DNA from 4 places in the Hydrogenophaga defluvii genome. Region 3 is predicted to be linked to each of the others. Evidence: predicted binding sites of a transcription regulator. Region 3 holds the regulator's gene; each other region holds the start of a gene.

Region 1 (3,205 bases), on a different contig from region 3:
GCCCCGCAGAGGCCGTCTGTTGGCCCTGAGGGTTTGACACAAACAGCAGCATCACCGCCACAAAGCTGAGCCAGAAACCGGGCTGCAGGCCGGCCCACGGGTCTGCGGCCAGCACCAGCGCCAAGCACCACAACCAGACCAGGGGCCAGGGCCAGTCCAGCCCATGCCAGCGCAGCACCACCACCGTGGCCAGCATGAACACCGTGCGCTGAGCCGGCACACCCCAGCCCGCCAGCAGCGCATACGCTGTGGCCAACAACAGCCCACCCAACGCGGCCGCCACAGGTGCCGGCCAACGCAGCAGCAGCCCGGGCCACACCGGTGCCAGCCGCCGCCAAACCAGCCCCACGAGGCGGGTGGCCAGCCAGGCGAACAGCGTGATGTGCAGGCCAGAGATGGCCATCAGGTGCGCCACGCCGGTGTCGCGGTAGACCTGCCAGTCGTCGCGGGCGATGGCCGACTGGTTGCCCACCAGCAATGCCGCGATCACACCAGCGGCGCGTGCATCCGGCACCCGCTGCACCACCGCCGATGTCAGCGCGCCACGCCAGCGGTCGATCGGGTGGCGAGCGCTGTCGCCAACCCACTCGGGAGCGGGCACCTGGCGCCCGCTGCGCACCACACCCGCGGCACCGATGCCCTGCTCCCACAGCCACAACTCGCGGTCAAACCCGTGCGGATTGGCCAAACCATGCGGTGCACGCAACCGCACAGGCCAGCGCCACACCTGGCCGGCCTTCAACGTGTCGGGCGCGGCGGGCCAGAACAGCCGCACCCGCTTGGGCAGCTCGACGGGACGTCCGTCCCGATCGGCCGAATCGACACGGACCACCAGCATCTGCCCATCGGGATGGCTCTGGGGCAAATCGGCCACGACCCCACGCAACCACAGCGGGCGCTCCTCCCACTGCGGCGCCAGCACATCGGACTGCAGCGGCAGCGCACGCCACCCCGTCGTGGCAAACCCCAGCAACGCGGCACACAGAAGCGCGAGGCCGGGTTGCCACACACGCCCGCCCACGGCCGCCGCCGGCGCCACCCGCCAGGCCCAAGCGGCAACCACAGCCACGCACAGAACCACCCCATAGGCAGCAACAGGCCACAGCTGCGGCTGCTGCCATTGCAGCGCCACCCCGATCGCCCATCCCGCCAGCCACGGCCACATGAAACGGCACTCATTCCATCAACACAGGCTGCCCCATTTGAGTGGATGGTGTCGGATGTCATGAAATGTTGGCGCGGTCCTTGCTAGTATGGCCGTGCGGCATTCTGTTCTGTGCATGCTGCTGTTCTCCCTGACGAAAGCTTATCGCATGGCCATCCACGTTGCCCTGAACCACGTCACCCACTACACCTACGACCGCCCCATCAAACTGGGGCCCCAGGTGGTGCGCTTGCGGCCGGCGCCACACAGCCGCACCAAGGTGCTGTCCTACTCGCAGCGGGTGGAGCCAGCCCAGCATTTCATCAACTGGCAACAAGACCCGTTCGCCAACTACCAGGCACGCCTGGTGTTCCCGGAGTCCACGCGCGAATTCAAAGTCACGGTGGACCTGGTGGTCGAGATGGCGGTCTACAACCCTTTCGATTTTTTCCTTGAACCGCATGCTGAGGAATTCCCTTTCGCCTACTCGGCCGACCAGCTCAAGGAGCTGCAGCCCTACCTGGCCAAAGGCGAGCTCACCCCCGCGTTCAAGGCCTACCTGGCCAGTGTGGACAACAAGAAGCAGCGCACCATCGACTTCCTGGTCGGCATCAACCAGAAGCTGCAGGGCGACATCGGCTACCTGATTCGCATGGAACCTGGCGTGCAGACGCCGGAAGAAACCCTGACCAAGGCCAGTGGCTCCTGCCGCGACTCGGGCTGGCTGCTGGTGCAACTGCTGCGCCACATGGGCCTGGCCGCGCGTTTTGTGTCGGGCTACCTGATCCAGCTCGCGCCCGACGTGAAAGCGGTGGACGGTCCCAGCGGCCCTGAGGCCGACTTCACCGACCTGCACGCCTGGTGCGAGGTCTTCCTGCCCGGTGCTGGCTGGATTGGCCTGGACCCGACCTCGGGCCTGCTGGCCGGTGAAGGCCACATCCCGCTGGCCTGCACACCGCAGCCCAGCAGCGCCGCTCCGATCGAAGGCGCGCTGGACGAATGCGAAGTGACCTTCAGCCACCACATGGGCGTGACCCGGGTGTACGAATCGCCGCGCGTGACCCGGCCCTACACCGACGAACAATGGACCGCCATCGACGCCCTTGGCCAGCAGGTGGACAAGGAGCTGGTGGCCGGCGACGTGCGCCTGACCATGGGCGGCGAGCCCACCTTTGTGGCCACGCGCGACCGCGACGCCGCCGAGTGGAACACCGACGCCCTGGGCCCCACCAAACGCAATTACGCCACCGAGCTGTTACACCGCCTGCGCCTGCAGTACGGCGACGGCGGCTTTCTGCACCTGGGCCAGGGCAAGTGGTACCCGGGCGAGCAGCTGCCGCGCTGGGCCTTGTCGCTGTTCTGGCGTGCCGATGGCGAGCCGATTTGGCACAACCCCGCCCTGTTTGCCGACGAACGCGAACCGGCCAAATACACCGCCGACGATGCCCGCCGTTTCAGCCAGGCGCTGGCGCGCAAGCTGGGTTTGTCCACCCAGCACATCACGCCCGGTTACGAGGACACGTTTTACTACCTGTGGCGCGAACGGCGCCTGCCGGTCAACGTGGACCCCTTTGACGCCAAGCTGGACGACGAGATGGAGCGCCAGCGCCTGCGCCGCGTGTTTGGCCAAGGGCTGGAGGCGGTGGTGGGCTACGTGTTGCCGCTGCAGGCCCACGCCGTGCCCGGCCCCAACGCCGCCAAGGGCGTGCGCACCCTGGGACTGGGCGGCACCCGCTGGACCACCGGCCCCTGGTTTTTCCGCGACGAGCGCATGTACCTCATGCCGGGCGACTCGCCCATGGGCTACCGCCTGCCGCTGGATTCGCTGCCCTGGGTCAGCAAGGCCGACTACCCCTACCTGATCGAACAAGACCCACTGGGCCAGCGCGACGCCTTGCCCGAAGGCAGTGCCTTCAAGCGGCAGTACGCACCGCATCAGGTGGGCGGCGGTTTTGCAGAGGGCGGTGTGGTGTCCATGCAGAACGCCGAATTCGGCGTGCCGGGCGACGACACGCCCGCCTGGCAGGGTGACCCCAGCGGTCAGGGCGTGCCCGGCGCCGC
Region 2 (3,205 bases), on a different contig from region 3:
CGCCGCCACGGTGCAGGCGAGCGATTTCAAAGGCCTGAAAAAACTCCAGTCACTGACGGGCGACGCATTCACCACCGGCATCGTGCTGTACGACGGCACCCAGGCCCTGTCCTTTGGGTCCGGTCTGTGGGCCGTACCGCTTTCAGCCCTCTGAGTTCAGCAACAACACCTGCGCCACCACCACGTCCAGGCTGGGGCGGGCGTTGCCTTGCTTGTCGGTCCAGACCTTGGGGGTCAGCGCGCCGGTGAGGCTCAGCGCATCGCCGTCGCGCAGCGCCAGCAATGCGGCACACGGCGCCGCGTCGAAGGCGATGGCATTGACAATGAACTCCTCGTCGGCCCTGTTGCGGGCCAGCACGCGGGCCACCACATACTCGCGACCGGCCTTGTCCACGCGCCGCGAGGCGTCGCCCATCAGGTGGCCGGCTATCAAGGCGTCGATCATGCGCGCGGCTTCACGAAACCCGAGGCCGCCCAGGCCAAGGCGCTGTCCACATTGAGCTTGAAGCTGGGCGGCACCGGCACACAAGCCAGTTCTTCGTCCAGTGTGTCCAAGGCACGCAAGCTGGCCGTGGCACCGTCCTCGTCCGGCACGATGGCCAGTAGAACGCGGATGCGGCGCCCGTCCACATCCACCGTCACGCTTCGGTTCAGTTCGGCGTGGCGCTGCTGCTCGGCCCGGCGAATGAATTCGCTGGCGGTTTTCACCAAGGTGTTGAACGCAGCGGTGTCCAGCGGCTTGGGGTTCTTCTTGTCGCGTCCCATGGTCCATGGCCCCACCAGGGCCGGCTCGGCTTCGCCATCTAGGTACATGGCCACCGCCCAGCCATCATCGTCTTCGTTCTTGATGACACGGGCGGTCCAGTGTTCATCGCTCCACACGCGGTCTTCGCGGATGGGTGCTTGGGTGTTTTCGCTCATGCGGCGATGGTAACTGGGGGCTTGGCTAAGCAACCGCGCAGCACCTGCCCAACTTGGTGCAACACGCACAACCCTGGGCAGCGGCATGACCGTGAAAGGCGGAAGCAAGTGCCGCCAGCGGGTGACGCCAACGGCTGCCGCACACGCCGACCACGTGGCACACGTCTTGCATAACCTCTGGCAGACGTGACGACGCGTCGCGCCCCGACCGCAACAGCGGGGCATGTGTGCACAACGCCGTGCATGCGCTGGTGAACGTGACCCGACCGCAGGCGGGTCTTGGATGGCTTTTGGGCCGCACTGTTGCACCCCATTTTTTGCCGCCAGGTGACCGGTCCGCGCCGCTGCGTGTGCCCTTCCGCCTGTGCGCCACGACTTCTTTCGTTTCCAGGCGAAACACAATCAGGAGCAGCCGCGATGAAGAAATCCAAACTGGTGATGGTGGGCAACGGCATGGCCGGCGTGCGCACGCTGGAGGAGCTGATCAAGATCGCTCCCGACCTCTACGACATCACGGTTTTCGGCGCCGAGCCCCACCCCAACTACAACCGCATCCTGCTGTCGCCGGTGCTCGCTGGCGAGCAGACGCTGGAGGAAATTGTCCTCAACGACTGGTCCTGGTACAGCGACAACGGCGTCACGCTGCACGCCGGCACCAAGGTGACCGAGGTGGACCGGGTCAAGCGCGTGGTGCACGCGGTCAACGCGGCTGGCGAGCAGGTGTCGGCCGAATACGACCGCCTGATCATGGCCACCGGCTCCAACCCCTTCATCCTGCCGATCCCCGGCAAAGACTTGAAGGGCGCGCTGGCCTACCGCGACATCGCCGACACCCAGGCCATGATTGATGCCGCCGCGCAGTACAAACACGCGGTGGTCATCGGCGGCGGCCTGCTGGGCCTGGAAGCGGCCAACGGCCTGATGAAACGCGGCATGAGCGTGAGCGTGGTGCACGTCTCGCCCTGGCTGATGGAGCGCCAGCTCGACGACGTGGCGGGCAAGCTGCTGCAGAAATCGCTGGAAGAGCGGGGCATGAAGTTCCTGATCGGCGCCAACACGCAGGAGCTGGTGGGCGACCAGGATGAGGGCAAAGGTGGCCGCGTCAAGTCGGTCAAGTTCAAGGACGGCAGCGAGGTGCCGGCCGACCTGGTGGTGATGGCCGTGGGCATACGCCCCAACACCGAGTTGGCCGAAAAGATGCGCCTGCACGTCAACCGCGGCATCGTGGTCAGCGACACCCTGCAGACCGTGACCGACCCGCGCATCTACGCTGTGGGCGAGTGCGCGGCCCACCGGGGCATTGCCTACGGCCTGGTGGCGCCGCTGTTCGAGCAGGGCAAGGTGCTGGCCACACACCTGGCCGAGTTCGGCATCGGCCGCTACACCGGCTCGCTCACATCGACCAAACTCAAGGTGACCGGCATCGACCTGTTCTCGGCCGGCAACTTCATGGGCGGCGATGGCGCAGAAGAGATCGTGATGAGCGACCCCTTCGGCGGCGTCTACAAGAAGCTGGTGATCCAGAACGACAAGCTGGTGGGCGCCTGCCTTTACGGCGACACGGTGGACGGCTCGTGGTACTTCAAGCTGCTGCGCGAAGGCCGCAGCGTGGCCGACATCCGCGACAAACTGATGTTCGGCGAGTCCAACATCGGCGACGTGGGCCACGAAGGCCACAACAAAGCCGCCAGCATGCCCGACGAGGCCGAGGTCTGCGGTTGCAACGGCGTCAAGAAGGGCGCCATCTGCAAGGCCATCAAGGACAAGGGCCTGTTCACGCTCGAAGAGGTGCGCAAGCACACCAAGGCCAGCGCCTCGTGTGGCTCCTGCACCGGCCTGGTCGAGCAGATTTTGATGTTCACCGCCGGTGGCGATTATTCGGCGAGCCCGAAGCTCAAGGCCATGTGCGGCTGCACCGACCACGGCCACGCGGCGGTGCGCGAAGCCATTGCCACGCCCCTGGCCGACGGCAGCAAGCTGCTGACCTCGGCCCAGGTGTTTGCCCACCTGGGCTGGAAGACGCCCAACGGCTGCGCCAGCTGCCGCCCGGCCATCAACTACTACCTCATCAGCACCTGGCCCAAGGAGGCCAAGGACGACCCGCAGAGCCGCTTCATCAACGAACGCGCCCACGCCAATATCCAGAAGGATGGCACCTACAGCGTGATCCCGCGCATGTGGGGCGGCGAGACCACGGCCGACGAGCTGCGCCGCATTGCCGATGCGGTGGACAAGTACCAGATCCCCACCGTCAAGGTGACCGGCGGCCAGCGCATCGACCTGC
Region 3 (3,205 bases):
CCGGTCTTGTGGCGCAGGCGGTCGCAGACCGCGTCCTTCACCCGCAGGGCGGCAAAGTTCAGGCTCTTGAGCGGGCTGTGCTGCGCGGTGATCTCCACTTTGAGCGTGTGCCGGGGCGTCATCCAGATTTCCCAGGCCACACCGCAGGCGATCTCGTAGATGTCGTCTTCGCTGCGGTAGGGCTCGTAGGCCAGCTCCACCAGCACGCGCTGCGCCAGGCGGCTGTGCAGGTTGAGCAGCATGGCGTCGCGCCAGCTGGCCTTGAGCAACACACCGCCGCGCGAGCGTGACATGTCGCCATCGGCCACGCCCACGATGCGCTTGACCTCAGCGGCCAGAAAGTCTTCCACGCCAGCGGCGCAGGGCAGGAAAAGGGTGAGTTGGTTCATGTGGGCTTTTCGATCCGCCGCCGGGCCGCCCCAAGGCGGAACAGCCCCCTCGGGGGGCGGCGACCCGCGCAGCGGTGGAGCGTGGGGGTCATCGTTTTCTCAAATTGGCGGGTGCGATGCGAAGGGCCTCGCGGTACTTGGCCACCGTGCGGCGTGCGCACTCAATGCCTTGTTCCTTGAGCATTTCCGACAGCTGGTTGTCCGACAGCGGCTTGGCTACATCTTCAGACGCCACAAACTGTTTGATCAGCGCGCGCACGGCGGTGCTCGACGCGTTGCCGCCGGTCTCCGTCCCCAGGCTGGAGCCGAAGAAGTACTTGAGCTCGTAGGTGCCAAAAGGGGTGGCCATGTACTTGGCGGTCGTCACGCGGCTGATGGTGGATTCGTGCAGGCCCAGCTCATCGGCGATCTCGCGCAGCACCAACGGTCGCATGGCCAGCTCGCCGTGCATGAAGAAGTTGCGCTGGCGCTCGACGATGGCGCTGGAGACCCGCAGGATGGTGTCGAAGCGCTGCTGGATGTTCTTGATGAACCAGCGCGCCTCCTGCAGCCGCTGCTGCATGCTGGCCGCGCCTTCGCCCTTGTCGCCGCGCCCTTGTCGCAGCGCGTTGGCGTAGATGTCGTGCACCCGCAGGCGTGGCATCACGTCGGGGTTGAGCTGCACCTTGAAGCCGCGCCCCGCCTTGGTGACGATGACGTCGGGCACCACGGTGTTGCGTTCCACGTTGGCGAAGCGCCGGCCCGGCTTGGGCTCCAACCGGCTGATCAGCGCCAGGCCCTCGCGCACCACGGCCTCGTCCAGGTGGCAGGCGGCGGCCAGGCGTTTGGCGTCGCGCCGCGCCAGCAGGTCCAGCGGCTGCGCGCACATGGCCAGCGCGGCCTGGGCAGCGGGGCTGTTGCGCAGCTCTTCGATTTGCAGCCGCAGGCATTCGGCCAGATCGCGCGCACCCACACCAGCCGGGTCCATGTTCTGCAGCCAGTGCAGCGCCAGGTTCAGGACCTGTTCGGTGGCTTCACGGGCCTCCCAGTCGTCGCCAGCCAGCGCGGCGGCGAGGTCGGTGATGGGCTCGTCCAGGTAGCCGTCGTCGTTGAGCGATTCGATCAGGAAGTACAGCGCTGCGCGCTCCTCTTCATTGAGCCGCAGGCCCAGGGCCTGCTGGTGCAGGTGGGCCTGCAGGCTGATGTGTTCGCTGGCCAGCTCGGCGGCGCTGGCGGTTTCATCGTCGGCGTTGTTGCGGTTGCGCGGCGCGGCCTCGCCGCCCCATTCGCCGTCGTCGGGCGTGAAGGACACGGTGCCATCACCGTCCCAGTCGGGCTCGCTGCTGCCCACCTCTTCGCTGAAGTCGTCGCTTTCGCTGCTGGTGGTCGCCGGGCCGCTGTCCGCGCTCCATTCGCTCACCTGATCGCCGGTGCTGACCGGTGCGTTTTCGGCGTCCACGCCAAACGCCTCGCGCTCGGCCACCTCCTCGCTGCGCTCCAGGAAGGGGTTCTCGTCGAGCATCTGCTCGACCTCCTGCGCCATCTCCAGCGTGGAGAGCTGCAGCAGCCGGATGGACTGCTGCAGTTGTGGGGTCAGCGACAGATGCTGGGAAACACGAAGCGAAAGGCTTTGCTTCATACGGCCGCAGCGCAGGGCCGCCCCAAGCCAGGCCAGCCCCCTGGGGGGGCAGCGACCCGCGAAGCGGTGGAGCGTGGGGGTTTCATGGGCATCACATGCGGAAGTGTTCGCCGAGGTACACCCTTCGCACATCCGCGTTTTCGACGATCTCCGAAGGCGTGCCCCGGGCCAGCACGCGGCCCTCGTTGATGATGTAGGCGTGGTCGCAGATGCCCAGCGTTTCGCGCACGTTGTGGTCGGTGATGAGCACGCCGATGCCACGCGACTTGAGAAAACCGATGATGCGCTGGATCTCGATGACGGCAATCGGGTCGATGCCGGCAAAGGGCTCGTCGAGCAGGATGAAGCGCGGGTTGCTCGCCAGCGCGCGGGCGATTTCGACCCGGCGCCGTTCGCCGCCCGACAAGGCGGGAGCCGGCGACGAGCGCAGGTGCGACACGTGCAGGTCTTCCAGCAGTTGCGTCAGGCGTTCGTCCAGGGCTTGGGCGGTGTAGGGCTTGCCGGTGGCGGGGTCGTCCTGCAGCTCCAGCACGGCACGCACGTTGTCTTCCACGCTGAGCTTGCGAAAAATCGAGGCTTCCTGCGGCAGGTAGCCCAGGCCCAGGCGTGCCCGGCGGTGGATGGGCAGGCGTTCGACGGCCTGGCCGTCGAGCGTGATCTGCCCCGCATCGGCCCGCACCAGGCCCACGATCATGTAGAACGAGGTGGTTTTGCCGGCACCGTTGGGGCCCAGCAGGCCCACCACTTCGCCTTCTTCCACCGCCAGCGACACGTCCTTGACCACCTTGCGGCTGCCATAGGCCTTTTGCAGGCCACTGGCTTCCAGCCGGCGTTTGGGCGCCAGCGGTGCAGATGTGTGCGCGCTCACTGCTTGCCTGGCCCCATGCTGGGGCTGGGTTTGAGCACGGGAGCGGGGCTGTTTGCCGGGGCGGTGGCGCTGGCGTCGGCCTTGGGCACCGGGGTCAGCATGGCGCGAACGCGCCCGCCGGGGTTGTTGGGGGTGGCGGCCGTGGTGGCTGTGCCACCGTCCACCGTGAACACGTCGGCCCCGTTGTCGTAGACGATGGTGTTGCCAGCCGTTTCGTCGTTCAGGTTGCTGCCCCGGTAGCGGCGCAGCACGGCGCGGCCGATGAATTTCACCGTGTCGGCCTGGCTGTTGTATTCGATGCGGTCGGCCACGCCCTCGATGTGTTCATCG
Region 4 (3,205 bases), on a different contig from region 3:
CCGTCATCAGGATGACGAGCAAGGTGGCGACCATCATCCAGGCGGTGTCACCCTTGTTGGGGACGGGCGCCGGAGCCGCTTCGGCGGCAGCGGGTGCCGCAGCGGCAGGCGCAGCGGCCGGTGCGGCGTCTGCGGCTGGCGCCGCCGGGGCGGCCGCAGCAGCAGGCGCCTCGGTGGCGGCAGGCGCAGCGGTCTGGGCCATGGCGGTGAACCCGCCGAAGGTCAGACTCAGGCCCAGGAACAGGCCAGTGATCAGTTTTTTCATGGGATGACTCTTTCTTCTGCGATGGGTTGCCGCTGTCAGAGCGCTTCTTTGCCGGTCTCGCCGGTGCGGATGCGCACGACCTGGTCCAGGCTGTAGACGAAGATCTTGCCGTCGCCGATCTTGCCGGTGCGCGCCGCACCTTCGATGGCTTCGATGACGCGATCGACCAGTTCGTCGGCAACCGCCGCTTCGATCTTGACCTTGGGCAGGAAGTCGACAACGTACTCGGCGCCGCGGTACAGCTCGGTGTGCCCTTTTTGACGGCCAAAGCCTTTGACTTCGGTGACGGTGATGCCCTGCACGCCGATGCCCGAAAGTGCTTCGCGCACTTCGTCCAGCTTGAAGGGTTTGATGATGGCGGTGACCAGTTTCATGGGGTTCCTCTCGATCGCGTTTCGGTCCGGCCCACCCCTGGCGGCGGTGGGTCGGCGGGTTATCACATGGCCTTGGCGAAGGTCACGACCAGGCGGTTCTTGTTGATGTCGCCGTAAGTGGCTTTTTTGTTGGCACCCACCAAAGCGCCCTTGACCGAGTAGCCGTCGCCCAGGTCGTAGCCCAGGCCAACGCTGTAGTCGGTGTAGTCGGTGCCGTTCTTGAAATCGGTGAAGCCGACACCCACGCTGGCGGTCAGGCCTTTGGCCACTTCCATCGAGTAGCTCAGGCTCAGGTAGCCGGCCTTGCTGCCACCGAAGTACATGTCGGACACGGTGCGGTAGTACTTGGCGCCAAAGCCGGCAAAGCTGACGCCAGCATAGATTTCATTGGTGTTGGCCATACCTGCACCGGGGTACATGTAACGCAGGAAACCGACGTCGTAACCCACACCAGCCACTTCGCCCTTGTAGCCACCGTAGATGTCGGTCTCCAGGCTGTTGCCCGGCAGCCAGTTGACGTTGGAGTTCCAGATACCCACATAGGCACCGCTGCTGTGCGCGTAGTCAAAACCGCCTTGCAGGGCGGGCTTGTTGGCGGTCTGGTCCTGGCCACGGAACTTGTAGCTGCTGTTGATCGACACGTTGGCCGACAGCTGGGCAGAGGCCAGCATGGGCGCAGCAGCCAGCGCAACGATGGCCAAGGACTTGAATGCAGAAATTTTCATGGAGGACTCCGGTGGTTGATGGAAGACGGGGCCTCTTAAGCAGGGACTGTGCCAAGCAATGTCAATTCGGTGCCCAAGCCCATGCCAGAGGCCTGTCCGCACGGTAGGATGCGCCCACATCTGCGCCAAAATGCGCCCGCCCCAGCGCTTACGCGCTTGGCGGCCAGCGTTTTCGCACCAACAACGTGCATTTCTGGGCCGGTACGCGCCGCCAGGGCAATGCACCAAATCAGGGAGTGGCGCCATGGGCTTGTCTTTGGTGCACAGCCGGGCCTTGGTGGGCCTGGACGCACGGCCGGTGCGTGTGGAGGTTCACCTGGCCAATGGCCTGCCCAGCTTCACGCTGGTGGGTTTGGCCGAAACCGAGGTGAAGGAGGCGCGCGAGCGTGTGCGCTCTGCCCTGCTCAACGCCGGGCTGGACTTCCCCTCCAACAAGAAGATCACCGTCAACCTCGCCCCCGCCGATCTGCCCAAGGACTCGGGCCGCTTTGACCTGCCGATCGCGCTGGGCCTGCTGGCCGCCAGCGGCCAGATCCAAACCGAGCGTCTGAACGGCTGGGAGTTTGCGGGTGAGTTGTCGCTGGGCGGCGAACTGCGGCCGGTCCGGGGCGCGCTGGCCATGGGCCTGGCCACCGGGGACCCACTCGGTGCCAGCCCCAACCGCTTGGTGCTCCCGCCCGGCAGCGCCGAAGAGGCGGCCATGGTGCCCAGCGCACAGGTCTACCGCGCACACCACCTGCTGGACGTGGTGCGCCAATTTCTGCCCGACGCTTCGCTGGAGTCCATCGCCAACGGCCCGGACGACGGCGCGGGTTGGTGCCGTGTGCGCAACGAGGCACCCACAGTGGGTCACCGCAGTGGCCGGCCCGACTTCGCGGATGTCAAGGGGCAGCCCCAAGCACGGCGGGCGCTGGAGATCGCTGCGGCAGGTGGACACAGCTTGCTGCTGGTGGGCCCACCGGGCAGTGGCAAGTCCATGCTGGCCCAGCGTTTCGCCGATCTGTTGCCCCCCATGACCGAGGCAGAAGCGCTGGAGGCCGCCGCAGTCGCGTCGCTGGCAGGGCGTTTCCAGCGTGAGACCTGGGGACAGCGCCCCGTGGCCGCCCCCCACCACACCGCCAGCGCCGTGGCGCTGGTGGGAGGCGGATCGCCACCACGCCCCGGCGAAATCTCCCTGGCGCACCAGGGTGTGCTGTTTCTCGATGAATTGCCCGAGTTCCCCCGCGCGGCCCTGGAAGCGCTGCGCGAACCCCTGGAAACCGGCCGGGTGCGCATCTCCAGGGCGGCGCATCAGACGGAGTTTCCTGCACGCTTCGTGCTCGTGGCGGCCATGAACCCGTGCCCGTGTGGCTACCTCGGCCATCCCCAACGCGCCTGCCGCTGCACGCCCGACCAGATTCACCGCTACCAGGGTCGCGTCAGCGGGCCACTGCTCGACCGCATCGACATGCACATCGAAGTGCCCGCCTTGCCCCCTGACGCCTTGCTGGCCCCCCAACAGGGGGAGACCACCGCCGAGGTGGGCACCCGGGTTCAGGCCGCTCGGGCGCTGGCACTGGCCAGACAGGGGCGCCCCAACCAGGCCCTGGACGGGGAGGCATTGGACACCCACGCCCAAGCCACACCCGAAGGCATGGCGCTGTTGCAGAAAATCGCCACCCGCCTGGCGTGGTCGGGGCGCAGCACCCACCGCACGCTGCGCGTTGCCCGCACCATCGCCGATCTGGCCGGCAGCCCACAGGTGGAGCCCGCACACATGGCCGAGGCGGCCCAGTACCGGCGGGCGTTGCGCAACCCGTAAATATGTGAGCACTTGTGACAATCACACCCTGGGTGGTGCC

The links. Region 3 encodes sigma-54, which starts transcription at its own class of promoters, with help from an activator protein. Its sites were predicted from a motif close to TGGCANGNAANCTGCTTT; they were not measured.
Region 1: the regulator sigma-54 is predicted to act here: its motif matches at 1,235-1,252, upstream of ACFQU0_RS16935 (transglutaminase family protein).
Region 2: the regulator sigma-54 is predicted to act here: its motif matches at 1,077-1,094, upstream of nirB (nitrite reductase large subunit NirB).
Region 4: the regulator sigma-54 is predicted to act here: its motif matches at 1,401-1,418, upstream of ACFQU0_RS08910 (TorF family putative porin).

Annotation. Positions count from the first base shown of each region.
Region 1 covers NZ_JBHTBZ010000055.1:17,540-20,744, forward strand. Annotated here, with positions in the region: gene ACFQU0_RS16930 (DNA internalization-related competence protein ComEC/Rec2) at 1-1,165, opposite strand, end outside; gene ACFQU0_RS16935 (transglutaminase family protein) at 1,314-3,205, shown strand, end outside.
Region 2 covers NZ_JBHTBZ010000089.1:97,270-100,474, reverse strand. Annotated here, with positions in the region: gene ACFQU0_RS21460 (ATP-binding protein) at 1-154, shown strand, start outside; gene ACFQU0_RS21455 (single-stranded DNA-binding protein) at 143-445, opposite strand; gene ACFQU0_RS21450 (hypothetical protein) at 442-921, opposite strand; gene nirB (nitrite reductase large subunit NirB) at 1,339-3,205, shown strand, end outside.
Region 3 covers NZ_JBHTBZ010000003.1:79,758-82,962, forward strand. Annotated here, with positions in the region: gene ACFQU0_RS00440 (THUMP domain-containing class I SAM-dependent RNA methyltransferase) at 1-389, opposite strand, end outside; gene ACFQU0_RS00445 (RNA polymerase factor sigma-54) at 478-2,007, opposite strand; gene lptB (LPS export ABC transporter ATP-binding protein) at 2,099-2,875, opposite strand; gene lptA (lipopolysaccharide transport periplasmic protein LptA) at 2,872-3,205, opposite strand, start outside.
Region 4 covers NZ_JBHTBZ010000017.1:169,477-172,681, reverse strand. Annotated here, with positions in the region: gene amt (ammonium transporter) at 1-265, opposite strand, end outside; gene glnK (P-II family nitrogen regulator) at 301-639, opposite strand; gene ACFQU0_RS08910 (TorF family putative porin) at 702-1,364, opposite strand; gene ACFQU0_RS08905 (YifB family Mg chelatase-like AAA ATPase) at 1,609-3,165, shown strand.